3 regions of the Paraburkholderia largidicola genome follow, and region 1 is predicted to be linked to each of the others. Evidence: riboswitches for the same ligand, from Rfam matches in the RefSeq annotation. Region 1 holds a riboswitch; each other region holds the start of a gene.
The links. Region 1 has a riboswitch for cobalamin ahead of PPGU16_RS12265 (TonB-dependent receptor domain-containing protein). Riboswitches for the same ligand answer to the same signal wherever they lie in the genome.
Positions count from the first base shown of each region.

Region 2: linked by a shared signal. The riboswitch ahead of cobG (precorrin-3B synthase) and the one ahead of PPGU16_RS12265 (TonB-dependent receptor domain-containing protein) in region 1 are both predicted to bind cobalamin.
Region 3: linked by a shared signal. The riboswitch ahead of cobW (cobalamin biosynthesis protein CobW) and the one ahead of PPGU16_RS12265 (TonB-dependent receptor domain-containing protein) in region 1 are both predicted to bind cobalamin.

Region 1 is NZ_AP023174.1:2,754,152-2,764,786, reverse strand. It holds gene PPGU16_RS12300 (LysR family transcriptional regulator) at 75-1,049, shown strand; gene lgt (prolipoprotein diacylglyceryl transferase) at 1,127-2,032, shown strand; gene PPGU16_RS12290 (SIMPL domain-containing protein) at 2,809-3,546, opposite strand; gene PPGU16_RS12285 (EVE domain-containing protein) at 3,735-4,205, opposite strand; RNA gene ssrS (6S RNA) at 4,347-4,528, opposite strand; gene PPGU16_RS12275 (cell division protein ZapA) at 4,593-4,910, opposite strand; gene PPGU16_RS12270 (hypothetical protein) at 4,907-5,269, opposite strand; cobalamin riboswitch at 5,488-5,751, shown strand; gene PPGU16_RS12265 (TonB-dependent receptor domain-containing protein) at 5,816-7,798, shown strand; gene PPGU16_RS12260 (FecCD family ABC transporter permease) at 7,805-8,854, shown strand; gene PPGU16_RS12255 (ABC transporter ATP-binding protein) at 8,851-9,672, shown strand; gene cobT (nicotinate-nucleotide--dimethylbenzimidazole phosphoribosyltransferase) at 9,710-10,635, shown strand, end outside.
Region 2 is NZ_AP023175.1:270,006-280,640, forward strand. It holds gene PPGU16_RS17910 (OmpA family protein) at 1-681, shown strand, start outside; gene PPGU16_RS17915 (flagellar brake protein) at 784-1,731, opposite strand; gene cobJ (precorrin-3B C(17)-methyltransferase) at 1,894-3,633, opposite strand; gene PPGU16_RS17925 (precorrin-2 C(20)-methyltransferase) at 3,621-4,379, opposite strand; gene PPGU16_RS17930 (precorrin-8X methylmutase) at 4,380-5,006, opposite strand; gene cobG (precorrin-3B synthase) at 4,999-6,387, opposite strand; cobalamin riboswitch at 6,474-6,708, opposite strand; gene cbiE (precorrin-6y C5,15-methyltransferase (decarboxylating) subunit CbiE) at 6,797-8,005, shown strand; gene PPGU16_RS17945 (cobalt-precorrin-5B (C(1))-methyltransferase) at 8,005-9,102, shown strand; gene PPGU16_RS17950 (cobalt-precorrin-6A reductase) at 9,099-9,836, shown strand; gene cobM (precorrin-4 C(11)-methyltransferase) at 9,833-10,555, shown strand.
Region 3 is NZ_AP023175.1:253,613-264,247, forward strand. It holds gene PPGU16_RS17860 (cobyrinic acid a,c-diamide synthase CobB) at 1-124, opposite strand, end outside; gene cobO (cob(I)yrinic acid a,c-diamide adenosyltransferase) at 128-730, opposite strand; gene PPGU16_RS17870 (cobalamin biosynthesis protein) at 727-1,146, opposite strand; gene cobA (uroporphyrinogen-III C-methyltransferase) at 1,143-1,880, opposite strand; cobalamin riboswitch at 2,034-2,297, opposite strand; gene PPGU16_RS17880 (hypothetical protein) at 2,585-3,166, shown strand; cobalamin riboswitch at 3,300-3,568, shown strand; gene cobW (cobalamin biosynthesis protein CobW) at 3,758-4,855, shown strand; gene cobN (cobaltochelatase subunit CobN) at 4,865-8,680, shown strand; gene PPGU16_RS17895 (magnesium chelatase ATPase subunit I) at 8,677-9,711, shown strand; gene PPGU16_RS17900 (vWA domain-containing protein) at 9,741-10,391, shown strand.

The DNA of each region.
Region 1 (10,635 bases):
TGGGCAAGAATGGAGTTTCTGCAAAAGAATGTCCAATATATTATTCAGCGCCGATTAGGTCGTAAAATGTATCAATGAGCCTGCCTGCCGTCCCTGATCTGCGCCAGTTGCGCTATTTCGTGACCGTCGCCGAAGAGAAGCACTTCGGGCGCGCGGCGGCACGGCTGTCGATGACGCAGCCGCCGCTGTCGCAGGCGATCCGCGCGCTCGAAGAGACGCTGGGCGTCGAACTGTTCGCGCGCACCAAGCGCTCCGTCGAGCTGACGTCCGTCGGCGCGGATCTGCTGCCCGAGGTGCGGCGCCTGCTGGCGGCCGCCGAAGGGCTGCGGCCACTGGCGCAGAGCCTTGCGCGCGGCGAGGCAGGGGTGCTCTCGCTGGCGTTCGTCTCGACGGCGGATTACGGGCTGTTGCCGCCGCTACTGCGCGAGTTCGGCGCGCGCCATCCGCGTGTGCGGCTCGAACTGCTCGAAGCAACCAGCGACGTGCAGATCGACGAGCTGGTCGCGGGGCGTGTCGATGCCGGGCTCGTGATCGGGCCGCTGCCGCCGCGTTATGCGTCGCAGCTGTCGTGGTTGCCGCTGGCGCGCGAGCCGCTGGTGATCGCGATGTCGACGGAGATGGCGGCGCGTGTTGAAGGCAATGCGGAAGGTGATGATCCGGGCGGGGCGGGCGTGGCCGAATGGCGCGACGAGCCGTTGAGCCTCGCGCAAGCAGGCGACGCGCCGCTGGTCGTTTTCCCAAGGCGTCTGGCACCAGGCTTTTATGACATCATTATGGATTGCTACGGCGCGGCCGGTCTCACGCCGCATATCGGCCAGGAAGCGATCCAGATGCAGACGATCGTGAGCCTGGTGTCCGCGGGCATGGGTGTCGCGCTGGTGCCGCAATCATTGCGTAACCTGCGGCGCACGGGCGTCGTGTATCGTCCGTTGCGTGAGGCCGTGCCGGCCGTCGTCACCGGGCTGGTGTGGCGCACGGCGGAAGTGAGCCCTGTGCTGGCCGGTTTCATCGACATCGTGCGTGCGCATGCCGATGTGCTTGCCGGTTGAGCGGCTGCGAACCCTTTGCGGCGCGGCGCGTCCAATGCGCTTGAGTTTCCAGATTACCGAACCCCTATAACGATACGATGCACATTCACCCGAATTTCGATCCCATCGCCATTCATCTGGGACCGCTGGCCGTCCGCTGGTACGGCCTGATGTACCTGGTCGCCTTTGTCATGGCGATCGTCGTGGGCCGGCTGCGGCTGCGTTTGCCCCATGTCGCCGCGCAAGGCTGGACCCCGAAGGACATCGACGACATGCTGTTTTATGGCGTGCTCGGCACGATCCTCGGCGGGCGTCTTGGTTATGTGCTGTTTTACAAGGCGAGCTGGTACTTCGCGCATCCTCTGGACATCTTCAAGGTCTGGGAAGGGGGCATGTCGTTCCATGGCGGTTTTCTCGGCGTGACGCTCGCGATGGTGTTGTTCGCGTGGCAGCGCAAGCGCACGTGGCTGCAGGTGACCGATTTCGTCGCGCCGATGGTGCCGACCGGGTTGGCGGCTGGGCGTCTTGGTAACTTTATCAACGGCGAGTTGTGGGGGCGGGTGACGTCGCCCGATGCGCCCTGGGCGATGCTGTTTCCCGGTGCCGCGAATGAGGACGCCGGCTGGCTGGCGGCGCATCCGGCGCAGGCCGCGCAATGGCATCTCGGTGAGGTGTTTGCGCAATATCACATGCTGCCGCGGCATCCTTCGCAGTTGTATGAGATCGCACTCGAGGGTGTGGTGCTGTTTCTTGTGTTGTGGTTTTTTACGCGTAAGCCGCGGCCTGTTGGGGCTGCTTCTGCGGTGTTTCTCATTGGGTACGGGCTTGCTCGGTTTACTGTCGAGTTTGCGCGTGAGCCGGATGATTTCCTTGGGTTGCTCGCGTTGGGGCTGTCCATGGGACAGTGGCTGTCGTTGCCGATGGTGATTGCCGGGGTGTTGATGTTGGTGTGGGCGTATCGGCGGAATGGGCGGGAGGCTGCGCGGGCTGTTAATGTAGGGTGAGGTGTTTTTTTCTGTCTGCGACGCTTTGAGTGGTCTGCTTATGTTGTCGCTGGCATCCGCGTTTTGTTTCTGGTTCGCAAGCGTTGCCCCTGTGCGGGGCGGCACCTACTTTTCTTTGCCGCCGCAAAGAAAAGTAGGCAAAAGAAAGCGGCTCACACCGCCAGCACGTGTGTTTATCCACGGGCCCCCAACGTCCCCACACTTCACACGGCAACGTCCTTGTTTGCGTGCTTTGCCAACGCTCTGAACGTGCGCCTCACCCACTTCACACACCCGTACACGAACCAGCGGCAGCGAATGGTTGCTGCCGCCCAGGTGGCAAACTGTGTGTAGGTTGTCGCGGCGTATAGCCTGGGGCTCTTACAGGGTGGGGCGCGTGCTATCGGTCCGAAGTGAGGCGTGGGGAGTACTTGGGCCGACACACAGTTTGCCACCTGGGCGGCGGTGGACTGTGTGGCGCGGCATGCTGTAACCCGGGAGGGTGAAGCGGGTGAGGCGCATCGCAAGAGCGCTGGCAACGAGCATGAGTCACGTGGCTGCCGTGTGAAGTGTAAGAACCTTTGGGGGCCCTCAGGCAGGAACAGGGATTGGCGGTGTGAGCCGCTTTCTTTTGCCTACTTTTCTTTGCGGCGGCAAAGAAAAGTAGGTGCCGCCCCGCACAGGGGCGACGCATGCGAACCAATAACAAAACGTGGACGCCAGCGCAAAGGCGAAAACACAAAAAACGCCCACGCCGCCAAGGCGAAAAAACCCCCGCTGCCTCGCAGACAAAAAAATCACTTCATCTGCACAGACCCTGAAACATTAACCGTCACGGTAGACGTGCCACCTTCAACCGGCACAGGCGCCGCCGCCTTGGCACTAACATCCGACCGCATGCTCATCATCATGACAGGCCGTGGCGGCACGCCACCACTATGCCCGACATTAACTTCGCGAATGGTATAGCCGCTATACCCGAAAGCCTGCGCAGCCGAACTAGCCTGTTGCTTGAACGATGCAATCGCCTGCCCCGTCAGCTTCTGCCCGGCAGCGCGCTCAGCCTCCGGCGACAGTGAAAACTGCACATTCCCAACCTGCATGATCGAAGACAGCTGTCCCGCGAGCTTCGATGCTGCCGCGAAGTCGTGCGACTCCAGCACGATCTCCGTGCGGCCGCGCCATGCAGAAATACGCCCGTCGCGATCCGTCGACGGATAGATCGAGAACGAACCGGTGCGCGCCGTCACACCGCTCACGCCCTTCGCCTTCTGCAGCGCCTGGTCGGCATGCTGGTTCAGCGTGCCCGTCAACGACGACGGATCGCTCGCTTCCTGCTCATAGAACAGCGTGATATCGACGACGTCTTGCGGCACGTCGGCACTCGCCTGCGCGTTCAGCGACAGCACACCAGCCGGCTGATACTGCTGCACAACGGTTTGCGCATTGGCCGCGGCGGACGTGAGCGCGAGGGCAACTGGCGCCGCGCATGCGCCGGCCGCGAGCGCCCACACGAGCGCAGATTTCTTGGTCATTGTTCGACTCCTTCGTTGAGCAGGTTATGCGTGCATGCGTCGAGGTCCACGGCGCCAGGCGCAATGGCGCGGCGCGCGTGGCATGACGCTTGCGAGGCGGTTAGGCTTCTGAAAGGGTCGTCTGGTTCCCGAGTGAATACTCGAATGTCACGCGGACTCGCGTATTCATCACGCACGCACTCGCGTACTCACGCAGCACGCTTCGCAAGCTGCTTCGTGATGAACGCCCATTCAGCCTCCGTCACGGGCGTGATCGACAGGCGGTTGCCCTTCGCGAGCACGCGCATGTCGGCAAGCTCGGGATGCTCGCGCAACGCGGCGAGCGGGATCAGTTTGATCTTCTTCTTGAACACGACATCGATGAGCGTCCAGCGCGGCGTTTCCTGCGACGACTTCTCGTCGTAGTACGGGCTCTTCGCATCGAACTGGGTCGGGTCTGGGTAGGGCGTCGACGACACTTCGGCGATGCCCGCAATGCCCGGCTCAGGGCAACTGGAGTGATAGAACAACACGCCGTCGCCGATCTTCATGATGTCGCGCATGAAGTTGCGCGCCTGGTAATTGCGCACGCCCGTCCAGGGCAGCGTGCGTTGCGGGGCATTCGCGAGATCGTCGATGCTCGCTTCGTCCGGTTCGGACTTCATCAGCCAGTAGCGCATGAGTCGGATTGAACGTGAGATAGAAGGAAGTCTTCGTCGAACAGTCGGGTTCAAACGTCTTGCAACATGCCGCGTGCCATCAGGCCGCAAAGCGCACGCACAAAGAAAAACGGCATCGGACAAAGTCCGATGCCGTTCGTATAGGTCCCCGCCTTAGCCGCTAGGCCGGCATCCTGAACCTGAGGTTCAGAATTGGTCGCAGTTAGCAGCACTTCGGGTACATCAGACAGAGTGACGCGCACACCCGTGCTACAAATTTCCGCAACCGTGCACATAGCATTGGTTCAAGGAATATATGACCTTGGCGAACCAGGCAGGGAAGCTTTAAAACGTTTGCTCTACAACATGGGCCCGACCGCAAACCAATCAAGCCCACCAGAATTTTCTTTACTGCACGCTGCCGTACTGTTGGATCACAGTGCCCAGCTGCTCATTCATCTGGTGCATTGTACGCCGGATTTCTTCGGCGGGAAATGATTCTCCGTGTCGCACGCTGGCTTGCAGCCTAAGCAGTTCCGATGCCAGCGACAATGCCGCCATCACGGCGATACGATCCTGACCGCGCACGTTGCTGTTGGCGCGGATCTTCGACATCTCGGCGTCGACACGCGCCACCGCTTCGAGCAGCGCCGCTTCCGTTTCCGGCGAGCAGGCGAGACGATAGGGCTGGCCGAGGATCGACACTTCGATCTGCTTCGTGGTCATGCGTTTTCTCCGTGGCGGGTCGCGTCGTTGTTCGCGTCGTGATTGGCCTGCGCCTGCTGCTCGGGCGCGAGGAGATCGAGTTGATTGTCGGGCTCATGACCGCGAGCGCGCGGCAACTTCTCGAGGATGGCGTTCAGACGTACCTGGGCATCGTCGATCTTCGCGGACAGCGCATCGCGCTCCGCTTGCAACGCGGCGCGTTCTTCGCGAGTCTGTTCGAGTTCTACGCGGGTGGCTTCGCATTCGGCGCGCGCTTGTGCGAGCTGTTCTTCGAGTGCGAGGCGCGCTTCGTTATAGCGCTGGCTGATCTCGATCAGCCGGCCGATGTTCTGTGACAGTGTTTCGAGTTCGGTGAGCATGTGCTGCGTCCTCTAAAGACATGGCATTCTAGCGCGGAATGTCGCACGCTCGGGCATTTGTCTCGTTTCGAGACGTAACAGTAGCGCTTTAACGCCGCATTATCCAGGTGTCTCGTCGCGATTCACACATTTTCACCCTTAAAACAGGGACTTTTTTAACAGTCCGTCATCGAAGTCGATGCGATGCCTCGCGTTCTTGACGCGTGTGTGCGCCACTTCTACACTTGCGGCACTCTGGTGCCCGCGCGCGGTATCGCGCCGCGCGCAGTTAAACGGGAAGCAGGGAGCGAAGTCCGCCCGGACGAGCCAACCTGCGCTGTCCTCGCAACGGTACAACGACCGCAGTTCCTGCAGGTCGACCCATGCACGCGTCGAGCCATCCATGAGAGCCGATGCCGTGCGAAGCGCCACTGCGCATGATGCGTGGGAAGGCGGGTCGGCCAGTCGTCAGCCCGGATACCGGCCGGAGGCAAGGAGCGTATCGCTCCTTGTACAGGCATCGGCCCACGAGGAGCGGGCCGCGCACAGGCCCACAGGACTCTTTCGATGCTCACCTCCGTGTTTGTCCACCCGGCGTTTTCGCGTCCGGTGTTTCCGCGTTTGCTGTGTCCGCATGTCAGGCGCGCGCCGCTTGCCGCGCTTGCCGTCATCGCCTTCGCTGCAGTCCCGTTCGCTGCAAGTGCGCAGCCAGCCGACGAGGCGAACCCATCCGCCACATCCACGGATCGATCGGACAATGGCCCGACCGATACTTCGTCAAAGACAATCCCCACGACTTTGTCGCCCATCGTCGTCACGGCGGACCGCCGCGCGCAGCGACTCGCCGACGCGATTCCGCAGACCACGCTGTTCGACGCGCAGGACATCGCGGACAACAGCGCGCGCGACTTGCCGGGGCTGCTGCAGTTCGCGCCCGGCGCGCAGGTCGTGCGCAACGGCGGGCCGGGCGCGACCTCGAGTCTGTTTTTGCGCGGCGCGTCGGCGACGCAATCGCTCGTGCTGATCGACGGCGTGCGCGTCGATTCGGTGAGCCAGGGCAACGCGCAACTCGAGCAGATTCCGCTCGATCAGATCGATCACGTCGAAGTGGTCAACGGCAACGTGTCGGCGCTGTATGGATCGGGTGCGATCGGCGGCGTGGTGCAGGTGTTCACGAAGGATGGCGGCAACCATCCGCCGCGTTTTCACTTCGACGTCGAGTACGGCAGCTATCACACGCAGCGCCAGGCGGCGGGCGTCGACGGCGCGCTCGACAAGGACGGCCGCACGACCTTCAGCGTCACGCTCGCGCGTGCGAAGACGGACGGTTTCTCGTCGATCGACCCGGCGCTCGCGCCCGTCAATCCGAACGCCAACGGCTACTTCAACGAGAGCGTGAGCGCGTCGCTGCGTCACAAGCTCAACGACCAGTGGGACATCGGTCTGCGCTACTTCCAGTCGAACGGCAACGACAGCTTCGACAATCCCTTCGGCCTGCCCACCGATCTCAACAACCTGCACAGCAAGGTGCAGACAGCCTCGGCGTTCGCGAACGGCAAGCTCACCGACGGGTGGACGACACGCTTCGTCGTCGCGACGGGTAACGATCGCAGCAACACGTCGCTCAATGGCGACTATCTGTATCGCTACGATTCGGACAACCGGCAGTACACGTGGCAAAACGATTTCACGTTTGCGCGCGATCAAAAGCTGCAACTGGGCTACGAGCATCTCGACCAGACGCTCGACTCGAACCAGTACAGCGCGCCCGATCGTCACGTGAACTCGGTGTTTGCGGGCTATACGGGGCGCTTCGGCAACAGCCAGATCCAGGCGAACCTGCGACGCGACCAGTACTCGGATTTCGGCGGAGCCAACAGTTACTATCTGGGCTATGGCTACGACTTCAACGAGCACTGGAAGGTGACTGCAAGCTGGTCCGATGCGTTTCGCGCGCCGAGCTTCAACGATCTGTACTACCCGTATAGCGGCAATCCGCTGATCCAGCCGGAGCACAGCCATTCCGTCGAAGCCGCGTTGCAGTACGCGTCCGATGCGCTCGGCCTGATGAAGCTCACGGCATTCCAGACGCGCTACACGAACCTGATCGACTATGTGCAGACCACGCCTGGGATCTTCGTGGCGGAGAACGTGGGGCATGCGAAAGTGCAGGGCATCGAAGGATCGTGGCAGGGCCATGTCGGCAAGACCGACGTGCGCGCGGCCGTGACGTTCCAGAATCCCGTCGATGAAGACACGCATACCGATCTGAATCGTCGCGCGCGGCATTTCGCTTCGTTCGCGGCGAACCGTAATATCGGCAACTGGCGGGTGGGCGGCGAATGGCTCGTGAGCGGCGAGCGTGACGACAGCGGCACGGCGCTTGGCGGTTATGGCATCGTGAACCTGTCGGCGCGCTACAACGTCACGAAGGCGTGGTACGTGGCCGCGCAAATCCAGAATCTCTTCGACAAGGACTATGAACTCGCCTACACGTATAACACGCCAAGGCGTGGCGCCTACATCACCGTCGGCTGGCAGCAGCAATAACGCGCGATGAACGGCCTCGTGCAACGTCAGCCGATCCACATCGCGCGAGGCATGAGCGCGAAGCGCGCGCTCGCCATCTGGACGGCGCTCGCCGTCGCGGCGCTCGCGGTCTTCGTGGCGTCGCTTGCGCTCGGGAGCGTGAGCGTCGCGCCGACGCGCGTATTCGACGCATTGCTGCCGTCGGCTGACGCATCGTCCGATCTCGCCGTGCAGATCGTGCGCACACTGCGCCTGCCGCGCGCGCTCGCCGGCTTCGGTTGCGGGGCGTTGCTAGCGCTCGCTGGCGCGTTGCTTCAGGTGCTGTTGCGCAATCCGCTTGCCGAACCGTATGTGCTCGGCGTGTCGGGCGGTGCGGCGAGCTTTGCGCTGGTCGCGATGATCGCGGGCTGCGCGTGGTGGATCGTCGATGCATCGGCGTTCGCCGGCGCATTCGTGTCGATTCTGCTGGTGCTCGGTCTCGCACGCGGCGCGCTGTGGCGCGGCGAGCCGCAGGACGCCTCGCCGCGTCTGCTGCTGACGGGCGCGGTGATCGCAGCGGGGTGGGGCGCCGTCATCACACTGTTATTGACGATCGCGCCCGACAGCCGCCTGCGCGGCATGCTGTTCTGGCTGACAGGCGATCTGAACGGCGGCGGCACGCCGTGGCTCGCGCTCGCTGCGTTGTGCATCGCCGTGCTCGCAATCGTCCCCATCGCGCCGCAACTCAACGTGCTGTTGCGCGGCGATGCCGCGGCGCAAGCGCTCGGCGTGCCGGTGATGCGCGCGCGGTTGCGCGTCTACCTGGTCGCGTCGCTTGCCGCTGCTGCTGCCGTGACGACGGGCGGCACGATCGGCTTCGTCGGGCTCGTCGTGCCGCACATGCTGCGTCTCGCATTCGGCAACGATCAGCGGATGCTGCTGCCGGCAGCGGCGCTCGGTGGCGGGGTTGCCGTGATGGGCGCCGATCTGATCGCGCGTACGGTGATCGCGCCAGCGCAGTTGCCTGTCGGCGTGATTACCGCGTTGATCGGCGTGCCCGTATTCCTGTGGATGCTGCTCAGGCGGAGGCGCGCATGAACGCACGCACAAGCGCGCACAAAAGCGCTGCTGCCACGCTGCACGCGGATCAACTGACCTTGCGCGCCGGCTCGCGCACCTTGCTCGATGACTTCACGCACACGTTCTATCCGGGCGAAGTCTGGTGCATTGCCGGGCCGAACGGCGCGGGCAAGACCACGCTCATCTCGACGCTCGCCGGTCTCATGCGTCCAGCGAAAGGCCACATTGAACTTGACGGCATGCATGTGAACGCATGGCCGCTCGCGCGCCTCGCGCAGCGCCGTGCATTGATGCCGCAAACCTCGCACGATGCATTCAGCGCGAGCGTACTCGACATCGTGCTGCTGAACCGCTTCCCGCATCTGGCCGGCTGGGGCTGGGAGCGCGAAGAAGATCGCGCGGCCGCGCATGCAGCACTCGACGCGCTCGGTCTGGCGGATTTCGCTGCGCGCGACGTGCTGTCGCTATCGGGCGGCGAGCGGCAGCGCGTCGCGCTCGCGGCCGTGCTGTGCCAGGACACGCCGCTGTTGCTGCTCGACGAGCCGCTCGCGCATCTGGATCTGCATCATCAGATCGATTGCCTCGAAGCGTTGAGTGGATGGGCGCGCGGCGCCGGGCGTACAGTGATGTTCTCGTGCCACGATCTGAATCTCGCGCGGCGTTTCGCGACGCACGCGCTGCTGCTCGAAGGCAACGGCGTCGCCCATGCGGGACCCTCGCGCGACGTGCTGACGCCCGAGCTGGCCAGCCGCGCGTTCGGCTATCCGCTCGTACTGATCCGCGACGGCGGCGATGAAGCGTTGATTCCTGCGCTGCGCGCAACGTCTCGCAACTGAACACGCATTGAACCGAACTCTTCAAGCAAACACGAACATGACCACTACGCCTTCCCTGCCCATCGTCGAGCCGCTCGAACAGACCTTGCGCGCCGAGCTGCAACGCATCATCGACCTGAAGACCAAGCCGCCCGGCAGCCTCGGCCAGCTCGAAGCGCTCGCACGCCAGATGGGCATGATCCAGCGCAGCACACGGCCTGCCATCACGCGTCCCGCAATGATCGTCTTCGCGGCCGATCACGGCATCGCGAACGCAGGCGTGAGTCCGTATCCGCAAGCGGTGACGGCGCAGATGGTGCTCAACTTTCTCGCGGGCGGCGCCGCGATCAACGCGTTCAGCCGCGTCGCGGGACTCGAACTCGAAGTGGTGAATGCAGGCGTCGCGCACGAGTTCGCGCCGCACAAGAAGCTCGTCGATATCCCCATTGGCCGCGGTACGCGCAACTTCGCGCAAGAGCCTGCGATGACGCGCGACGAAGCACTTGCGGCAATGCGCGCGGGCGCGGACCGGGTTCGTCATCACGCGGCGCTCGGCACCAACGTGATCGGCTTTGGTGAGATGGGCATTGCGAACACGTCGTCGTCGGCTTGTTTGATGAGCCGGCTGTGCGGCGTGCCTGTCGACGATTGCGTCGGGCGCGGCACGGGTCTCGACAATGCCGGCCTCGTGAAGAAGCGCAACGTGCTGGCTGCGGCGCTCGCGTATCACCCGGCATCGGACGATCCGCTCGATGTGCTCGCAACCTTCGGCGGCTTCGAGATCGCGATGATGGCGGGCGCGTATCTCGCAGCGGCAGAGGCACGCATGACGATCGTCGTCGACGGCTTCATCGCGACGTCCGCGCTGCTGGTGGCCGACGCGTTCGCGCCTGCCGTGCGCGAATACTGCGTGTTCGCGCATGCATCGAACGAAGCGGGGCACCGGCGCATGCTCGATCACTTCGGCGCGGTGCCGCTGCTCGC
Region 2 (10,635 bases), on a different replicon from region 1:
ACGCACGGCACGCACTGGGTGCACGGCTGGGAAGCGATCGAGCGCGCGGAAACGCTGAGCATGCAGGTGAATCAGGAACTGGATCATTGCGCGCCACCGCCGCCTCCGCCGCCTGTCGTCGACGCCGCCACGCCGATCTCGTTGTCGGCCGATGCGCTGTTCGATTTCGACAGCGCGAAGCTCAAGCCGGATGGCATTACCGCCATCGACGCACTCGCAACAGATCTGAAGCGCGTGCAATCGGTCGACGTCGTGACGGTGATCGGCTACACGGACCGCTTCGGCTCGGTCGCGCACAACCGCGACCTGTCGCGGCGCCGTGCGCAGGCTGTAGCGGACGCACTGAAGGAACGCGGGCTGAACCCCGCGCGCTTCGACGTGCGCGGCGCGGGATCGACGGCGCCGATCGCGACCTGTCCGGGACGGAAGTCTGCCGCCGTGATCGCGTGTCTGGCGCCGAACCGACGTGTGGAGATTCGCGTGAGCGGGCAATCGGTTTCAGCCGTGCCAGCTGCATCCGCAGCGCCGCAGTCACCACGGCCGCAGCAGATGAAACAGGAGCAACCGCTGCAGCAGTCGCAATCGCAGCAACCGCAATTGCAGCAGCTTCAACAGCCGCCGCAGCGACAGCAGTGGCAGTTGGTGCCGCAATCGCTGCAAAAGCCGCCAGCTCAGCAGTAGCGTTCACGAGGGCCGCTGCCGTCGAGGCGGCCCACAAACCAGACGGCCCGGTCATGCAGATGACCGGGCCGTTTTTTTAATCCGCGAGCGCAACGACAAAACTTACTTCGGACCGCTCGTCCAGAAGATCACATCGTCGATGCGGTCGAATACATAGACCTTCAGCGCCATCTGCTCGACCTGATCGATCTGTTCGAACTCGATGCCGTGGGTGGCAGGATCGCCGGGCTTCGAGCCGGGCTGCACGTTGCGGATCGTCGCCGTGGTTTCGATGGGCGTCTCCATGTCCTTCGAGCGCAGCGTGAAGGCGACGCGGATGCGCTTGCCGACTTCGCCGACCGTCCACGGAGCCGAAAACGACATGCCCATCGCGCTCACGCTCTGCACGAGGCCGAGGCTCTCGTAGCCCGCGCCTTGCGCTTCGACGCTGAAGCGCAGCGGCAGGCTCGCGCGCACGCGCACCGACTTGCGCTCGCGCAGCCGGCGGACCACGCCCGGCTTCGACAGCACGAGATAGTGGAACGGCACCTGACAGACGGAATCAACGGTGCACACGAAGCGGAACACCGCCTGGCTCGCGATCGCGACGATCTCGACGTTCTCGCCGACGGAGAGCGGCATCGGCTTGCCGTCGACGAGCGGCGGCGTGACGAACAGCGACTCGTTCGGCGCAAAGCCGATGATGCGCGACGGATGCATCGGCGCGCCCATGCCGACCTGCGAGCGCACGCCGATCAGCGCGCCGATCGTCAGATGCATTTCCTTGAGCGTCGGCGCTTCCGCTTCGCCGGGTTTGGCTGCGCCTTGCGCGGCGGCCGTGCCGTCGTTCGCGTCGCCGAGATCGCCGCGATGCGGCCTGAAATGCTGGAACAGAAAGCGATGCTCGTCCGCGCCGATCACGACCGCGCCGCGCTCGAACAACAGAGCGCCATCGCTATCGACGATCGGAAACTCGAGCGGTGCGCCGACGGGCACCGCGTCGGGTGAAAGCTGGCGCGTAGCGACGGGCGCGCTCGCGGCGTCGTCGACGGTGTCTTCACTGGTTTGCATGATGGTCGATAAAGCGTTGGTCGTTGTTAACCGCTGTATACGTCGTCCGCTGAAAAAACTTTAATTTTATTTTTTAGCACTACATCAACTCGCCATTCGCTTGCGATATGCATTATCAATAGCGGGTCTTTTTTATTGCGAAGCAAACGTTAAAATCGGCGGTTATTCATACCAACGCGGCGTATATGCCCATTCCTGGCCGCTTCCGGCGGGGCGGAACACGCGCGTCGTCGACGAGCCGATTATCACCATCGTCCGCATATCGACATCGGCGGATTTCAGTTCTGATAGCGTCTTTGTTTTCAATGTCGCGCCTGGCCGGCCAATATCGCGGCCGAGTACCACGATCGTTTTCGGCGCACGAAACGCGCGCACGATATCGAGCGCCTTGTCGAGTTGCCACGGGCGCGCGCGCGAAATCGGGTTATAGAACGCCATCACCAGATCGGCTTCGGCGGCATGCCGCAAGCGGGTTTCGATGATCGACCACGGTTTCAGATTGTCCGATAGCGACAGCATGCAGAAATCGTGGCCGAGCGGCGCGCCGGCCTGCGCGGCCGTCGCCAGCGCGGCGGAGATGCCCGGCACGATCTCCAGTTCGACGGCGGCCCACGCGGCGCATTGCGGCTCGTCGCGGGCGTCGTCGAGCGCTTCGAGCACAGCGGCTGCCATCGCGAACACGCCCGGGTCGCCTGATGAGACCATCGCCACGCGCCGTCCTGCGCTCGCCAGCTCGAATGCATGGCGGGCGCGCTGCATTTCCTCGCGATTGTCCGTGCCGTGCACGCGCTGGTCCGCGCGGAACGGGCCAGCCATTTTGACGTAGGTTTCGTAGCCGAGGATGTCGGTGGCCTGCGCCAGCGCCGCGCGCGCGGCGGGCGCCAGCAGCGACGCGTCGCCGGGTCCGAGGCCGATCACGCTCAGCTTGCCGCGCGCACGGCCGACTGTCGCGGGATCGAGCGGCGCATGGGCGACGGCGAAAGCAATCGGCGTTTTGGTGTCGGCCGCGAGCGTCGTGTGTGGAACGCGCAGGGTCTGGTTGAGCATGTCGACCGCGTGGCCGGGTGCGCCTGGCTCGGCGGAGTAGCGCAAGGCGACTTGCAACGCGGTCGCAGCCCGTTGAAGCGCGGGGTTACCCATCAGCGACAAAGGCGCGAGCAGCACCGCGAGCGACGTAGCGGCGAGTCCCTGCGCGCGCGCTGCATCGAGGATGCGCTCATGCAGGCCATCGCCCGTTGCCGTTGCATCGACTGCGACTGCGACTGCGACGCTGCGCGGATGAATCACCAGTTCGTCCGCTGCGCCACTCCACGCGAGCGGTGTGACGCGGATCGCGCGTTGCGCATCGTCGGCGCGCGGCAGTTGCACGCCGTCGAGCCACGGCGCGTCGCCCTCGATGCGCGTTGCTTCGCCCGCGAGCAGATCGGACACGAAGCGCTTGCCCTGATCGAGGCTGGCGAGCGTATAGCCGTCGGGTGGATTGAGCACGCACGCGCCGAACCGCAGTTCGCCGCTGGTCGTGATCGCGGGCGGCACGTCGAGCGCAGCGGCGATCTCGCGCGCCATCGTGTTGACACCCGACAGCCCGCCAAGCAGCGGCACGACGGCGCTGCCATCTTCGGCGACGGCCAGCACGGGCGGCTCGATGCCCTTGTTCGCGAGCAGCGGCGCAAGGCAGCGGATCACGATGCCCGCCGCGCACAGCGCGACGATCGGCGTGCCGCTTGCGTACAGCTCGCCCAGATGCACGCCGAGTTCGCTGAAGCTCACGTCCGCGTCCGTCACGCGGCCTTGCAGCCCGTGCACCTGCGCGCCTTCGTAGCGGGCCTGGACGCGCCGCGCGGTTGCCTGCGCGCCGACGCCGAGTATCACGATGGCGGGCGGCGTCGTCATCCTTGCCATTTTTCCCCCGGCACGACGAGCAGGGAGAAGTAGGGCGACGCCATCGGATCGACGTCGGCGAGCGGCACGATGCGCTGGTTGGCCATCGTTGCGCGTTCGACGTAGAGCGCGCGGTCCGCGAGACCGAGTTCATGAAGTACGCGGCGCACCTTGTCGAAATTGCGGCCGAGCTTCATCACGACGGCGGCATCGGCATCGGCCAGCCGCCGTTTGAGTTCATCTTCGGGCAGGACACCCGACAGCACCGACAGCGTCTGGTTGCGATACACGAGCGGCTGGCCGAGCACGGCGACGCCGCCGAGCATCGAGCACACGCCGGGCACCACTTCGGCGTCGAAGCGCGGCGCAAGCCGGTTCGCGAGCCGGTCGTGCAGATACATGTACGAGCCGTAGAAGAACGGATCGCCTTCACAGATCACGGCCACGTCGCGGCCAGCGTCGAGGTGCTTCGCGACCACTTCGGCGGCCGTGTCGTAGAAGTCGGCGATGATCGCTTCATACGACAGCGGTGGCTCGAGCGCCTCCGTCGTCACGGGGTAGACGAGCGGCAACTGTTCCTGTTCGCTCGACAGATGCGATTCGATGATCGAGAACGCGTTGCCTTTCTTGCCCTTCGCGACGAAGTACGCAACCACGTGCGCCGACTTCAGGAGCCGCAGCGCTTTTAACGTGATCAGTTCCGGGTCGCCGGGGCCGACGCCGAGCCCAAAGAGACGCCCGCCCGTGCTGTTCGCCTGACCGCTCATTTATTCGTCCTCCGATGCGAGCGCGTTCACGGCGGCCGCCGCCATCGCGCTGCCGCCGCGCCGGCCTTGCACGGCGACGAACGGTACGCCGCGGCTATCGGCGGCGAGCATCGCCTTCGATTCCGCCGCGCCGATGAAGCCGACCGGGAAGCCGAGAATCAGCGCGGGGCGGGGCGCGCCGCCGTCGAGCATGTCGAGCAGATGAAAGAGCGAGGTCGGCGCATTGCCGATCACGACGACGCTGCCTTGCAGATGCGGCCGCCACAATTCGAGCGCGGCTGCCGAGCGGGTGTTGTTCATCTCGCGCGCGAGGGCAGGCACGGATGGATCGGCCAGCGTGCAGATCACGTCGTTGCGGGCGGGCAGGCGCGCGCGCGTGATGCCTTCGGCGACCATGCGTGCGTCGCAGAGGATCGGCGCGCCGTTGGCGAGCGCGTGGCGCCCGGCGCGGCCCGCGCCCTCCGAAAAGCGCAGATCGCCGACGATATCGACCATTCCGCACGCGTGGATCACGCGCACGGCGAGCTTTTCGAGGTCGGCGGGAATGCGCGAGAGGTCGGCTTCCGCGCGTATCGTCGCGAACGACTGGCGATAAATTTCCTGTCCGTCGCGGATGTAGTCAAGCATCGAATGGCTCATCAGTTGGGGGAAGGGCGGACGCTTGCAGCACGTCCGCGGCTTCGTCGATCGTCAGACCGCGCGCGATGCATCGGCCGAAGCCGTTGGGATCGCGCGGGTCGTGTGTGTGGTACAGGTCGTAATGGCCGTCGGCCACTGCGAGCAGGGTGTAGGGCGCGCGATGCGCGGCTGCGCATGAACGCGGGCAACCGCTGAGATGCACTTGCGTAGGGTCGGGCACGTGAGCGGCGAGCTTCAGTGCGTCGGCTTTCGTGTCCGCGTGGCTCTTCGCGCAGCCGGTCGAGCCGGCGCACGCAATCACGCGGGTCAGCGGATGGTCAGCAGTGGTGGCGAGGCCGAGCGCTTCGAGCGTGTGCAATGTGGCGTCGAGGTTCGTTGTGTCGATGTCGGTGAGCAGTACGCTTTGCCATGGCGTCATGCGCAGCGTCGCGCGCTCATTGCCGCGTGCGAGTTCGGCGAGGCCGCGCAATGTCGCGCTGGTCATGCGGCCCAATGCGGGCTGGGCGCCGACATGCCTGCGCTCGCCGTCGTTTTGTCGATGCGCGCCGAGCCTTCGCGATGCATCAGCCGGTTCGCGGCGCCAATGTTGGATCGATGCGTCGCGCAGCACGTGTACGCCGCTTTTGCGTTCGGCGTGCGTGACGATGCTTTGCGCGGAATGCGCGGTGAGCAGGTCGCGCATGCGGGTATCGTCCGGCGCGGCGAGGTCCAGGAATGTGTGCACGAGCGCGCGCGCGAACGTTGCAAGATCCGAAGCCGCGACGGCGGCGAATGCGCTCTCATGTTCCGCAACAACGGGCGGACATCCCGCGAGGCCGAACGCGAACAACACGTCCGAACGCTCGGGATGCGGCAGCGCCGAAAACCAGATGTCGTGCGGATGATCGAGCATCATCAGGCGCTCGCCGCCATCGAGCATCAGCGAGAATTTCGGCGACAGCGCGGCGAAACGCGTGTCGCTTTGCAGGAGCGTGAGCAGATCGCGGGTGAGTACGGTTGTGTCGAATAACGCGTTAGCATCGCGGCCCGCAACCGGGCTGGTCATCACGTTGCGCACGTCGTCGGCGAAGGCGTGCCCGGTGTTCTGCGGACCGAGGCCCGCGTCGAGCAGCGCCGCAACGAGCGCGTCTTCATGGCCGCGCTTCACGCCGCGTAATTGCAGATTCGCGCGATTCGTGATGTCGACGATCCCCGACGCGTGTTCGTCGATTACATTGGCGATGGCCAGCGCCTGCATTGCGCTCAACTCGCCGCCCGCCAGCTTCACGCGGCAGATGCCGCCGTCGAGCGCAGGCACGATGCGCAGCAGCCCCGGACAAGCCGAAGGGCGCAAGGCGGAAGCGTCGGACGAATGGAAAGCGTGGCTCAAGACATCACCGGGTAAGCGTCGCGCGACGGCCCGGGCGTCTCGAAAGAGAGCGGCTCGGCATCGGTACACCCCGCCCGATGTTGGCTGGCACGAACTGTTGGCCGGCAGGTTTCCTGTGTCGACCAGAGTTGACGCTTTAGCGTCTTACTCTGGTCCCATGCAAAGCGCTGCGGGTCAACGTCCACACCGGCCTTCCCGGTATCACCAGTGGCGCAAATTGGCGTGGACTCGCTGCATACAGTTGCGGGGGCAGTCACGGTCATCGCAGTGATGTGTGTTCCCTCTTAGGCCCCGAAAGGCACCGGCGAACGGGTATTATGCCTTTTTTCGAACAGCACAACGATGCCGCAGCCTTGAAACACGGCCCGCAGCAGCGTTTTCAGTACAGCAAGCAGATGAGGACGGACGCATGTCGGCGTGGCTGACCGTGGTGGGAATGGGCGATGACGGTTTTGCCGGTTTGGGGAAAACGGCGCGGCGCGCGCTGATCGACGCATCGGTGATCTATGGCGGCGAGCGGCATCTGGCGATGCTGCCCGTGTGCCTGAACGCCGCGCGCGAGCCGTGGCCGCATCCGTTCGACATCGTGCCCGTGCTCGCGCGCCGCGATACGCCCGTGTGCGTGCTGGCGAGCGGCGATCCGATGTTCTACGGCGTCGGCGCGACGCTCGCCCGCCACGTTCCCGCCGATGAATTGCGCGTGTTGCCCGCGCCGTCGTCGGTGTCGCTGGCGGCGGCGCGCCTTGGCTGGCCGTTGCAGGACGTGGCGACGGTGTCGCTGGTTGGCCGGCCGCTTGCCGCGTTGCAGACGCATCTGCACGATGGCGCGCGCGTGTTCGTGCTGAGCGCGGACGGCGCGACGCCCGCCGCCGTGGCTGCGTGGCTCGTCGAATGCGGCTTCGGCGCGACGCGCATGATCGTGATGGAGCATCTGGGCAACGCGTCCGAACGCCTGATCGACGTTCGCGCGCACGACTGGTCGATCGGCGAAACGGCGACGCTGAACGTGATTGCCCTCGATTGCCGGCGCGATGCCTCGTCGGATGCGCCAAGGCTCGCGCTGACGCCCGGCCTGCCCGACGACGCCTATCGCCACGACGGCCAGTTGACGAAGCGCGACGTGCGCGCGCTGACGCTCGGACGCCTCGCGCCCGCGCCCGGCGAACTGCTGTGGGACGTCGGCGCGGGCTGCGGATCGATCGGTATCGAATGGATGCGCGCGCACGCCACCTGCCGCGCGATTGCGATCGAAGCGAATGCGGAGCGCCAGCGTTTCATCGAGCACAATCGCGATGCGCTCGGCGTGCCGGGACTGCAACTGGTCGCAGGCAAGGCGCCCGACGCATTGCAAGGGCTGCCCGCGCCTGACGCGGTTTTCATCGGCGGCGGCGTGACGGTGGATGGCGTGCTCGATGCCTGCTGGCGCGCGCTGAAACAGGGCGGACGGCTGATTGCGAACGCCGTTACGCTCGAAGGCGAGGCGGCGCTCGTCGCGTGGCGCGCGCAGCATGGCGGCACGCTGACGCGTATCGCGCTCGCCGAAGCGCAGGCGCTCGGCGGCTTCGAGACGTGGCGTTCCGCGCTGCCGATCACGCTACTCGACAGCCGCAAACCGTGATGCGCGACGAAACGCCCGAACAGCCCGCGCCGCTACGCAGTGGCTACACGACGGGAAGCTGCGCGACGGCGACGTCGCTGGCGGCGGCGCGTCTGCTGCTGACGGGCATTGCGAGCGATGTCGCGGAAATCGTGCTGCCAAAAGGCCAGCATGTGCCGATGAAGCTCGTATTCTGCCGCCTGCGCGACGATGTGCATTCAGCCGAAGCGGGCACGATCAAGGACGCGGGCGACGATCCCGACGTCACGCATGGCGCCGTGGTGTTCGCGCGCGTGCGCCTTGCCGATGAACCCGGCGTGCGTTTTCATGCGGGGCCTGGCGTCGGCACGGTGACGCGCGCGGGCCTCACGCTGCCCGTCGGCGAGCCGGCCATCAACCCGGTGCCGCGGCAGATGATGACCGCGCATCTGACCGAACTCGCGGCCGAGCATGGCTATGCGGGCGGCTTCGAAGTGACGGTCGGCGTGGAGAACGGCGAGGCGCTGGCGCAGAAGACGATGAACCCGCGCCTGGGCATCATCGGCGGTCTGTCGATACTCGGCACGACGGGCATCGTGCGGCCGTTCTCGTGCTCGGCGTATATCGCGTCGATCCATCAGGGCATCGACGTGGCGCGCGCGAACGGCTACATGCATATCGCCGCGTGCACGGGCAATGCGAGCGAGGACGCGATGCGCGCGTACTACCAGTTGCCCGATATCGCGCTGATCGAAATGGGCGACTTCGCGGGCGCGGTGCTCAAGCATCTGAAGCGCGCGCCCGTCGACAAGCTCAGTATGTGCGGCGGCTTCGGCAAGCTGAGCAAGCTCGCGGCGGGGCATCTCGATCTGCACAGCCGCCATTCGAGCATCGACTTGCCGCAGCTCGCTGCGTGGTCGGCGCAACATGCCGCGAGCGACGCCGCGTTGCAGGCTGCCATCGTCGGCGCGAACACGAGCCAGGAAGCGCTCGCGATGGCGCGCAAACAAGGCGTGCCGCTCGGCGATATCGTCTGTGCACGCGCGCGCGACGTCGCGCGGGAAATCGTGCCCGCGTCGGTCGAAGTCGAGATGTTCGCAATCGACCGGCAGGGCAACATCATCGGAGTGGCACGATGACGCGTGTGTTATTGCTCGGTGGTACGGGCGACGCATTGCAGATCGCGCGGCAACTCGGGCCGAAGCATGTCTATAGCCTCGCGGGGCTTGGGCGCGTGCCGGAAGGGCTGGCGTGTGAAGTGCGCGTCGGCGGCTTTGGCGGCAGCGAAGGGCTTGCGCGGTTTATCGAAAGCGAAGGCATTGCGCTCGTGATCGACGCGACGCATCCGTATGCCGCACAAATGAGCGCGAATGCGGCGGCCGCATGCCGCGAGACCGGGGTGCCGTGCTGGGCGCTGCGCCGCGCGGGCTGGACGCCGCAGACAGGTGACGACTGGCGGATGGTCGATGGCTGGGATGCGTTGGTCGATGCGATCCGGCCGTTTCGGCGCGTGCTGTTCGCGTCGGGCCGCGAGCCGCTCGCGCATCTCGACGAGATACCTGCGCATCAGTATTGGATCGTGCGCTGTCTCGACGCGCATCCGGGCAACGAGCGTGCGCGCATCATCGACGCGCGCGGCCCGTTCGACATCGACGGCGAGCGGGCGCTGTTCGCACTGAACCACATCGATGTGCTGGTGACGAAGAACAGTGGAGGCGCGGCGACGCAGGCGAAGCTCGACGTCGCGCGCGAACTGAGGGTGCCCGTGGTGATGATGCGGCGTCCGTCGTTGCCCGAGGTCGATCGCGAGTTCGACAGTCCGGCGCAACTGCTGCGCGCATTGAACGAAGAAGATTGGAGTGCTGTGAAATGACGGTGTTTTTTATCGGCGCGGGACCGGGTGATCCTGAACTGATCACGGTGAAGGGGCAGCGTCTGGTGCGCACGTGCCCGGTGATTCTTTACGCTGGCTCGCTGGTGCCCGAAGCCGTGCTGAGCGGCAATGTCGCTGAAAAGGTGGTGAACACGGCCGAGCTCGATCTGGATGCGATTGTCGCGCTGCTCGCCGATGCGCATGCGAAAGGGCAGGACGTGGCGCGCGTGCATTCGGGTGACCCGTCGTTGTATGGCGCGATTGGAGAGCAGATTCGTCGATTGCGGGCGCTTGACATTCCGTATGAGATCGTGCCGGGCGTGACGGCGACGGCGGCCTGCGCGGCCTCGCTTGGTGTCGAGTTGACGTTGCCGGATGTGTCGCAGACGGTGATTCTTACCCGCTATGCGCGGAAGACTTCGATGCCGGAGGGCGAGCAACTTGCCGATCTTGCGCGGCATCGGGCGTCGATGGCGATTCATCTTGGGGTGCGGCATATTGCTTCTATTGTCGATGAGCTGATGCCTCACTATGGGGGCGACTGTCCCGTCGCCGTGGTTTATCGGGCTAGTTGGCCGGATGAGGAGAAGGTCGTTGGTACGCTTGCTGATATTGTCGCCAAGGTGCAGGTGACTGATATTCAGCGTACCGCGTTGATTCTTGTTGGGTATGTGCTCGATGCGGAGGGGTTTGCGGATTCGACTTTGTACTCGAGGTGAGTGAGGGGTTGTTGGGGGTGGTTTGCTTGTGTTTGCGCTGGCATCCGCGATTTGTTATTGGTGCCTCAAGCGTTGCCCCT
Region 3 (10,635 bases), on a different replicon from region 1:
CCGTCTTGAACACGCGAACCTCACGCCCCATCCGCCGATGATGCCGCGCGAGCGCCGCCGTGACGGTGGTCTTGCCCTGACCCGACGCCGGCGCGCTGATGAAGAGAGCGGGGCACGCGGGCATCGCTCAGAACTCCACGCCGCGTTGCGCTTTCACATGCTGCTCGCGGTACGGATGCTTGACGATGCGCATCTCGGTGACGAGATCGGCGGCGTCGATCAACGCGTCGGGCGCATGGCGCCCCGTGATGACGACGTGCAGCATCTCCGGCCGCGCGTTCACGACAGCGAGGACTTCTTCGAGCGGAAGGTATTCGTACTTCAGCACGGTATTCAACTCGTCGAGAATCACCATCTGGTATTCGCCGCTTTCGATCATGCGGCGTGCCTCGTTCCAGCCCTTGCGCGCCGTCGCCATGTCGGCCTCGCGGTCCTGCGTGTTCCAGGTGTAGCCGTCGCCCATCGTGACGAAATCGCAATTCGCCTGCGCGCCGAGGAAGTCGCGCTCGGACGTATGCAGCGCGCCCTTGATGAACTGCACGACGCCGAGCTTCATGCCGTGGCCGAGCACGCGCACGGCCATGCCGAACGCCGCCGTCGACTTGCCCTTGCCCGTGCCGGTATTGACGATCAGCAGCCCCTTCTCGACGTTGGCCTGCGCCTGCTTCTTCTCGTGGCCTTCGCGGCGGCGCTGCGTCATGCGTGCATGCGATTCGGGATCGGTCTTCATCGATGTTCCTTGATTCTGGTTGTGTCGTTGGAATGAGGGTGTGCGGCAGCGCACGCGATGGCGACAGTCACGCCGTCTTGCGCCTGTTTGCGCACGAGCAGTTCGCCGCCTTGCGCGGCGAGCAGCGCGCACGGTTCGCAGACGCCGTCGATGCCGAGATGCGCGCGCACGTGCCGCGATGCGTCGATCGGTGTGTCGAGCGCGGCGATCGCTTCGCGCGTGAAGGTTCGTAACGGCAGCGCGTGCCGCGCGCAGAATGCGACGAGTCCCCGCTCGTCGGCTTTCGTATCGACCGAGGCAATCGCGATCAGCGCAGAAAACGGCAGCGCGCTGCCAAGTGCTCCACGCACGGCCGCTTCGATCTGTTCGGCCGATGCGCCGCGCCGGCAACCGATGCCTGCAATCAGCGCCGTCATGGCGCGAGCATCGCATCGACGGGTGCAGCCAGCGACGCGACGCCGCCGATCACGACGATCGACGGCGACCCGAGCTGCGCGTCCGCGACGCGTTGCACGAATTCGCTGAGCGTCGCGCGGACATGGCGCTGCTCGGGGCGCGTCGCCGATTCGATCGCGGCGCAAGGCGTGTCGGGCGGCATGCCGGCGTGCAGCAGCGCGTCGACGATTTCGTTGAGCCGCCGCATGCCCATGTAGATGACGAGCGTCATGTGCGTGGCGACGAGCGCGCGCCAGTCCGCTTCGTGTTCGCCCGCGCCGTGGCCGGTGACGAAGATCACACCCTGCGCGTGATCGCGATGCGTGACGGGAATGCCGATCGCAGCGGGCGCGGCGATGCCCGCCGTGATTCCGCTGATGATTTCGACGTGGATGCCCGCGGCCTGCAGTGCCTGTTGCTCTTCGCCGCCGCGGCCAAACACGAACGGGTCGCCGCCTTTGAGCCGCGCGACGCTGCGGCCCGCGCGCAGATGATCGAGCATCATCGCGACGATTTCGGGTTGGGGTGTGGATTGCTGGCCGCCGCGCTTGCCGACATGGACGACCTGCGCGTCTGCGCGCGCGAACTGCAGGACCTCGGGATTGACGAGATCGTCGACCAGCACGACGTCGGCCAGCGCGAGCGTGCGCGCGGCTTTGAGCGTCAGCAGTTCGACGTCGCCGGGGCCGGCGCCGATCAGCCAGGCGCGGCTCATGACGGGGAGAGCGCCGCTGCACGGGCGGGCGCGTGATTGTGACTGGTCATGCGATGTTGCGTGTGACGCGCGACGGCTGCCGTTGCTTGGGCTTGCGTCTCGCGTGGGCGCTGGTATCCGTTTCCCGCGGTTCCAGCGAATGGCGATCATGTTGTCGCCCCCTTGCGTCTGGCCGGTATCCGGGCTGACGGCTCATCGCGTTCGCCTTCCCACCTGCGGATGACAGGCAGTGGCCTTGAACGCACTGCGCGGAACATGCTTCGTTCCGCTCACCGTGTGACCGTTGCGGGGACAGCACAGGCTTGGCGCCTTCGCGTTTCGCGCGCGTTGCGGCTGCGATGGAGAGGCGCTTCCCTGTTTCCCGTTTAACCCCGCCAGCCGTCGAGCCTGCGGGGCACCAGATGCGCCAATACGATAGCACACCGGCTCCTGCAGGCGGGCGGCGCGGGGTTTTTCAACGCCCTTGCCCGATGGCGGTCCTCGCCATGTTTCGAGAAGTTCGAAAAGTATTTTCAAACCGTATTGGTGGCAAAGCCCAAGGGTGGTCCTTTATAGTGGCCGGAGGCGAAATGTCAGGTTTTTCCGGTTTGAAACATCGGATAACTAATGAAATTTCACCCCAATCGGTATCGACAAGTCTTGGTCGCCGATTTTGACTGCATCTGCCGGCTAACAGGCAGATTAACCCTAGGGAGAACATCAAAATGAAATTAGCAACGATCGCGTCGCTCATGCTGGCAGCCGCGCTGACGGCGACTTCGGCGCAGGCTGCGGACTCGCTCGCCAAGGCCGCGGATGCGCTCGTGGAAGCTGCGCCGCCCGTACACCTGAAGGCGCGCATCATCGCGATCGACGCAGGTGCTCGCACGGTCACCCTGAAGGGCGAAGACGGCATCGAGGTCACGATGCAGGTGGATGGAAAAATGGCTGGGTTCGACAAGCTTCGCGTGGGCGACAAGGTCGATGTGCTGTACAAGAACGCGCTGCTCGTCCAGGCCGAGAAGGTGGACCCCGCCGGCAAGGGCATCCGTGAGCGCGTCGATGCTCAGGTGACCCTGAAAGGTCCGGACGGCCGGGATGCGGTGCATCAGGTCGAAACGCTGTCCACTGTACAGAAGATCGACCCGGCCAAACGCCTGCTCACATTGCGCGGCGTCTACGAGACGCAGGTCATCAGAGTCACGCCGGATTTCGACCTGAAGAACCTGCACGTCGGCGACACGATCCACGCGGTTTTCGTATCGGCAACCGCTATCGACGTCACGCCGCAAGGCGCTGTGCACTGAGTTGCGCATTTCCGCGGCTGTCGCAGGGCGGCAGCGGGCGGACGTCCCCCTTAGCGAACCCCACGCAATCGAACGACGGCATACGGCGCGCCGTGTGCCGTCGTCTCTCCTTGACGCTACCTGCCGCGGGGCCTAAACTCGCACGCACTCTGGTGCTCGCGCGCGCTCTCTGCGCGCGCAGTTAAACGGGAAATAGCAGGCTGTGCGCACAGGCGCCGGTCAAACTATGCTGCTCCCCGCAACGGTAGGTGAAGGCATCGCGAAGACGATGCAGAGCCGGCCTCGCTGCATGTGCGTCCAATAGCGGCCCATGCAAACAATCCACTGCGCGAAAACGCTCGCGCGGGAAGGAGAGGCGGCGCTTTCATCAGCCCGGATACCGGCCCGAGAAAACGACGCCATGCTGCGGGGATGCGGCACTGCGTTCACGATTCCTCATGCGTTGCAATGCGGTTTCGCGCCCGTTTCGTCGGGCCGCGAAGCTCATGCGGCGCTGTTTTCGTCCCCGTGCATCATTTTGACCTCGTATCGCTTGCCGGATGGCGCGCGACTTCGAGGTCACTCGAACGCATTTCGCGCTACGGAGCCACCATGCAGACACAGATGCGCAAGATTCCGGTGACGATCGTCACGGGCTTTCTCGGCAGCGGCAAAACGACGTTGATGCGTCACATTCTTCAGCACGCGGGCGGTTTGCGCATCGCGGTGATCGTCAACGAGTTCGGCGAACTCGGCATCGACGGCGAGATCCTCAAGGGCTGCGGCATCGGTTGCGACGAAGACGGCAACGAGACGGAAGGCCAGCTGTACGAGCTTGCCAACGGTTGCCTGTGCTGCACCGTGCAGGAAGAGTTCTTCCCCGTGATGGAGCAACTGGTGGAGCGGCGCGCGCAGATCGATCACGTGCTGATCGAAACGTCGGGCCTCGCGCTGCCGAAGCCGCTCGTGCAGGCGTTCAACTGGCCGTCCATCAAGAACAGCTTCACCGTCGATGCCGTCGTGACGGTGGTCGACGGTCCGGCCGTTGCGAGCGGGCAATTCGCCGAAGACCCCGTCGCCGTCGACCAGTTGCGCAAGGCCGATCCGAATCTCGATCACGAATCGCCGCTGCATGAGCTTTTCGAAGACCAGCTGTCGGCCGCCGATCTCGTGATCCTCAACAAAACCGATCTGCTCGACGAAGCACAACAGTCGAGCGTCGAGGCCGTGATTCGCGAAGAGATTCCGCCGCAGGTCAAGGTGGTGCGCGCGCACATGGGCCAGCTCGATCTGCATGCGCTGCTCGGGCTCGAATCCGCATCGGAAGAAACGATCCATCTGCGTCACGATCATCACGGCTCCGCTGACGACCCCGACCACGCCGACCATCATCACGATGAATTCGACTCGGTCGTCGTGTCGGCGCGCGCTCCATCGCGTGAGGCGATGATCGCGGCGTTGCAGCGGGTGGTCGAAGGCCACACGATCTATCGCGTGAAAGGCTTTGCCGCGCTACAGGGCGCGCCGATGCGTCTCGTGATTCAGGGCGTGGGCGGGCGCTTCGACAGCTATTTCGACCGTCGCTGGCAGGCGGGCGAACTCGATGCGTCGCCACTGAGCCGCTTCGTGCTGATCGGCGCAGACCTCGATCAGCCCGTGCTGCAACGCGCGCTCGACGAAGCCTTGAGCGCTCAGGCGCAACAGGCATAGGGCGCCGCGATGCATCTGCTGCGCACCGTCCCAGGCGGTTTCGTCGACGATACGAAGGGCGTGATCCGTATCGACCAGAAGCCCGCCGACATCGTGATCCTCAGTTCCGCCGACACGACGCTGTCGCTGCTCGCGAGCGTCGTGCCGCGTCTGGGCGATGGCTTTCCGAGCGTGCGGCTCGCGAATGTCACGTATCTGCGGCAGCCGGCGTCGGTGGACTTCTATCTCGACGATGTGTTGCAGCATGCGCGCGTCGTCGTCGTCGATCATCTGGGCGGCGAAGCGTACTGGCCGTATGGGATCGAACAGGTCGTCGCGCTCGCGCAGCGCAAGCAGCAGACGCTCGCGATGTTTTCCGGCGACTTGCAGGAAGACCCCAATCTGCTCGCACGCAGCACGGCCGACGCGGACCTGTGTCATCAGTTGTGGCGTTATCTGCGCGAGGGCGGCGCGCAAAACGCGGAATCGTTCATGCGCTGCATTGCGTGGCGCGGGTTCGGCTGGGGCAAGGAGCCTGCACCGCCGACTCCGTTGCCGGCTGCTGCGCTGTATCACCCCGCGCGCGACATTGCCACGATTGAAGACTGGCAGGCGCGCTGGAAGCCCGATGCGCCTGTCGTCGCGATCCTGTTCTATAAGGCGCATCTGCAGGCGGCCAACACGGCCGTATTCGACGCGCTGATCGATGCGCTCGAAGCCCGTGGCATGAATCCGTTGCCCGTCGCGATCACATCGTTGAAAGATGCGATCAGCCGCGATGTCGTGCAGCAACTCGCCGCGCAGCATCGCATCGCGCTCGTGCTAAACACGACGGCATTCGCGGCTTCCGCGATCGACGATCCGGAACCGCTCGCGCTGGCGGGCGACGCGCCCGTGATGCAGGTCATCCTGAGCGGCGGCAATCGCGAAGACTGGGTGAACGACAATCACGGCCTCAATTCGCGCGACATCGCGATGCACGTCGCGCTGCCCGAAGTGGATGGCCGCATCATCACGCGCGCGATCAGTTTCAAGGGCCTCGCGTATCGCTGCCCCCATACGGAAGTGGACGTGGTCCGCTATCAGCCGGATCACGAGCGCGTTGCGTTTGTCGCGGAGTTGAGCGAGCGCTGGTGCAGATTGCGCATCAAGGCGAGTGCGGACAAGAAACTCGCGCTGATACTCGCGAACTATCCGATGAGCGAAGGGCGCATCGGCAATGGCGTGGGCCTCGATACGCCTGCGTCCGTGGTGAACATCCTGACGATGCTGCGCGACGAGGGCTATCGCGTCGACGACGTGCCCTCGAACGGCGATGCATTGATGGACGCGCTCACCCAAGGCGTGACCAACGATCCCGTCGTCCGAGATTTGCGCCCTGCGTTGCAAAGCCTTGCGTTGAGTGACTACATGACGCATTTCGCGCATCTGCCGCAATCGCTGCGCGACGCCTTGAATGCGAAGTGGGGCGCGCCGGAGCAAGATCCGACTTTGCGGCGCGGTCGTTTCATGATCGCGGGCTGGCGGTGCGGGCATGTGTTCATCGGCATTCAGCCGCCGCGTTCGCGCGAACAGAACGACTACGCGAGCTATCACGACGCCGAACTCGTGCCGCCGCATGCGTATCTCGCGTTCTATTTCTGGCTGCGTCATCAGTTCAATATCGATGCCGTCGTACATGTCGGCAAGCACGGCAATCTCGAATGGCTGCCGGGCAAGAGCGTCGCGCTGAGCGATGCATGCTGGCCCGACGCGATACTCGGGCCGCTGCCGCATCTGTATCCGTTCATCGTCAACGATCCGGGCGAGGGCAGCCAGGCGAAGCGGCGCACGCAGGCTGTGATCGTCGATCATCTGATGCCGCCGCTCACGCGCGCGGAAAACTATGGACCTTTGCAGGACCTCGAACGTCAGGTCGACGAATACTACGATGCATTGATGGTCGATCAGCGCCGGGCGAAGCTGCTGCGCCGGACCATTCTCGATACGATCGTCCGGCATCGGCTTCATGAAGAGTTGAGTCTCGGAGCGCCCGTTGATACCGATGCGGAGGACTCGTTGCTGACGCGCGTCGACGCATGGCTGTGCGAGTTGAAGGAAGCCCAGATCCGTGACGGTTTGCACACGTTCGGACAGTCGCCGGAAGGCACGCAGCGGCGCGACACGTTGCTCGCGCTCGGGCGCTTTCCAGTAGGCGACGGAAAGGGCGCGAAGGCTGGCGTTATCGATGCGCTGGCGCGCGATCTCGACGTCGATCGTATGTTCGATCCGTTGTCGGCGGACTGGTCGGCTGAGTGGAAGGGTCCGCGCCCTGCGTTGTTACAACAGGTCAGCGATGCACCATGGCGTCATAACGGCGATACGCGCGAACGGCTCGAACTGCTCGCGGCTTCCTTGCTCGACGAGATGTGCGGCATGTCGCCGGACGTCACGCCTGCCGCAATCGCAACCGCAACCGCAGATGAACTGCCACAAGCCGCGCGCGTGCTGGAACGCTTGCGCGACGATATTCTGCCGCGCCTCGACGCATGCGGACCGCACGAACTGATGCACCTGAAGCGCGGACTCGAAGGACGCTTCGTGCCACCCGGCCCGAGCGGTTCGCCGTCACGCGGACGTCCCGACGTGCTGCCTACGGGCCGCAACTTCTATTCCGTCGATACCCGCGCCATCCCGACACAAGCCGCGTGGTCGCTGGGACTTAAATCTGCGCAGACGCTGATCGAGCGTCACTTGCAGGAGCACGGCGACTATCCGCGTGCAATTGGTCTCTCCGTGTGGGGCACGGCGACGATGCGCACGGGTGGCGACGATATCGCGCAGGCGCTCGCGCTGCTCGGCGTGCGGCCGAAGTGGGCGCCGGGCAGTCATCGCGTGACGGACTTCGAGATCATGCCGATTGCAGCGTTCGATCGTCCCCGTATCGATGTCACGTTGCGTGTGTCCGGATTCTTCCGCGATGCGTTTGCGAACGTGATGCATCTGTTCGATGCGGCCGTGCAGGCCGTCGCCGAACTCGACGAGCCCGAGGACGTCAATCCCATCCGTGCGCGCGTGCTGCGGGAGCGCGATGCGTGGGTCGCGCGCGGCGTCGCGCCGGACGAAGCGCGCAGACGTGCAGGCTTTCGCGTGTTCAGCGCGCGTCCGGGCGCCTATGGCGCAGGTTTGCAGCAGATGATCGACACGCAGCAATGGCAGACGGACGCCGATCTCGCGGACGCGTATCTGTCGTGGGGCGGCTATGCGTACACGCAGAAAAGCGCTGGTGAAGAGGCGCGGGACGCATTCGGCACGCGGCTCGCCGCGATGGACGTGGTGTTGCAGAACCAGGACAACCGCGAGCACGACGTGCTCGATTCGAACGATTACTACCAGTTTCAAGGCGGCATGACGGCGGCCGTGCGGCATCTCGCGGGCAATCAGCCTCATGTATATCACGCCGATCACAGCAACCCGGACACACCGCGCGTTCGCACGCTGCATGAAGAGATCGCGCGCGTGATCCGTTCGCGCGTAGTAAATCCGAAGTGGCTGGATGGCGTGAAGCGTCACGGATACAAAGGCGCGGCGGAAATTGCGGCGACGGTCGACTATCTGTACGGCTATGACGCGACGGCGCGCGTGGTCGCCGATCATCAATACGCGCTCGTCGCCGATGCATATCTGAACGACGCCGATACGCGTGCGTTCATGCGCAAGCACAATCCGCATGCGCTACACGGCGTCTGCGAGCGGCTGCTCGAGGCGATGCAGCGCGGGCTATGGCAACAACCGGGCGACTATCGCGAGCAGGTCGAACAGCATCTGCTGGATAGCGAACAGCACATAGAAGGATCACGATCATGAGCGAAGCCAGCGCGCGGCGCGCGGCGTTTCCGTTTTCTGCGTTGATCGGCCAGGCGCCGCTGCAACAGGCGCTGTTGCTGGCGGCCGTCGATCCGGGCATCGGTGGCGTGCTGGTCAGCGGGCCGCGCGGCACGGCGAAATCGACGGCGGCGCGTGCGCTCGCCGAACTGCTGCCCGAAGGACAGTTCGTCACGCTGCCGCTCGGCGCGAGCGAAGACCGGCTGATCGGCACGCTCGATATCGAATCGGCGTTGCGCGATGCGTCGGTGCGCTTTTCTCCGGGGCTGCTGGCGAAGGCGCATCGCGGCGTGTTGTACGTCGATGAAGTGAACCTGTTGCCGGACGGGCTCGTCGATGCGCTGCTCGATGCAGCAGCGAGCGGCGTGAATACGGTCGAGCGCGATGGCGTGTCGCATACGCACGATGCGAGCTTCGTGCTGATCGGCACGATGAATCCGGAAGAGGGCGAACTGCGTCCGCAACTGACGGACCGCTTCGGCTTGATGGTCGAACTGCAGAACTGCTACGAACCGCAGATACGTCAGGCGATCGTCAAGGCGCGGCTGGCGTTCGATCTCGATCCTGCTGGCTTTTGCGCGGGATACGAGGCACAGCAGGATGCGCACGTCGTGAGGCTTCGCGATGCGCGTGCAGCGTTGGCGCGCCTTTCGTTCGACGATGAAGTGCACGCGCATGTCAGCGCGCTTTGCATTGCGGCCAGCGTGGACGGGATGCGTGCCGATCTCGTGATGCTGCGCGCGGCGCGTGCGCTGGCCGCGTTGGAACAGGCCGATGCGGTGACGGTTGTCCATGTCGATCGCGTGGCTGAATCGGTGCTGTTGCATCGGCGTGGCGTGCAGGATGACGCGACGCAGACGAACGCGCCTTCTCCCTCTCAACACCCTTCTTCAACAGATAACGCGAGCGCGTCAGCGGAAAGCGACTACGGTTATCTGTCTCCCGAACCGACCGGCATCGTGCGTGTTGCCGGCGTCAAGGACGTCATTCCCCTCAACGCAAAAAAACGCTGAGCCATCGAAAGGGCGCGGCCGCGCGCATGATGCGCAGCGGTTTTCGATGGCAGGATGACGCGGGCCATGTGGCGAGAGGCGGTTCGGCCGGCGCGCGACGCATCGCGTGGCCGCGCACGCTCGCGGCAAAGCGCGACGAAGCCTTGCGTGCCGAACATCTGCGTTTCGTGCATGAAGAAGCGCGCGGCGGCATGTTGCATTGCTTCGTGCTCGATTGCTCTCATTCGATGCTATCCGGTCAACGCCTGGCGCTCGCCAAAGGGTTGCTCGTCGCGCTATTCGATCAGGCGCGCGTGACACGCTCGGAAGTGGCGCTGGTGTGTTTCGGCGGGACGGGAGCAGAAGTGCGTTTCGGTCCGGCGGTGCCGCGCTGGTGGAATGAGCGGTGGATCGCATCCATCGGTGGCGGCGGTGGCACCCCCTTTCTTCCTGGCATCGACAAGGCCGGTGAACTTCTCGAACGCGCCGCGCGCAAAAAGCGTACGCAACAGCGTTGGCTCTGGGTGTTGACGGACGGACGCAGCAGCCATTTACCGTCTCGTCCTGTTGGCGCGGATCATGTCGTGGTCGTCGACTTCGAACGCGAGCGCGTGAGGCTTGGGCGTTGCTCGCATCTTGCGCGGGCATGGAACGGCGAGTGCGTGCCGGTTGACGCCTTGCTTTCCGGCAGCCACGCCTGAGCGGCTGAGCAGGACGCGTCAATCTGGATGCGCCCGTATCCAGAGAAAACCGGTTACGGCGTCGTCCTCTTCTCGCCAGAACAATCCGGCATCCGCAGGATTACTTCGATTTCTCGCGAACCCATATCGTTCTTCGCTCGTGAGTCGCATCTGATGGGCTCGAGCAATCGACCTGGCTCGACTGCGCATTTTTAACCTGCACTGCCTCGAAATGCGATTCCAGCAGTGTCAGGATAGACATTTA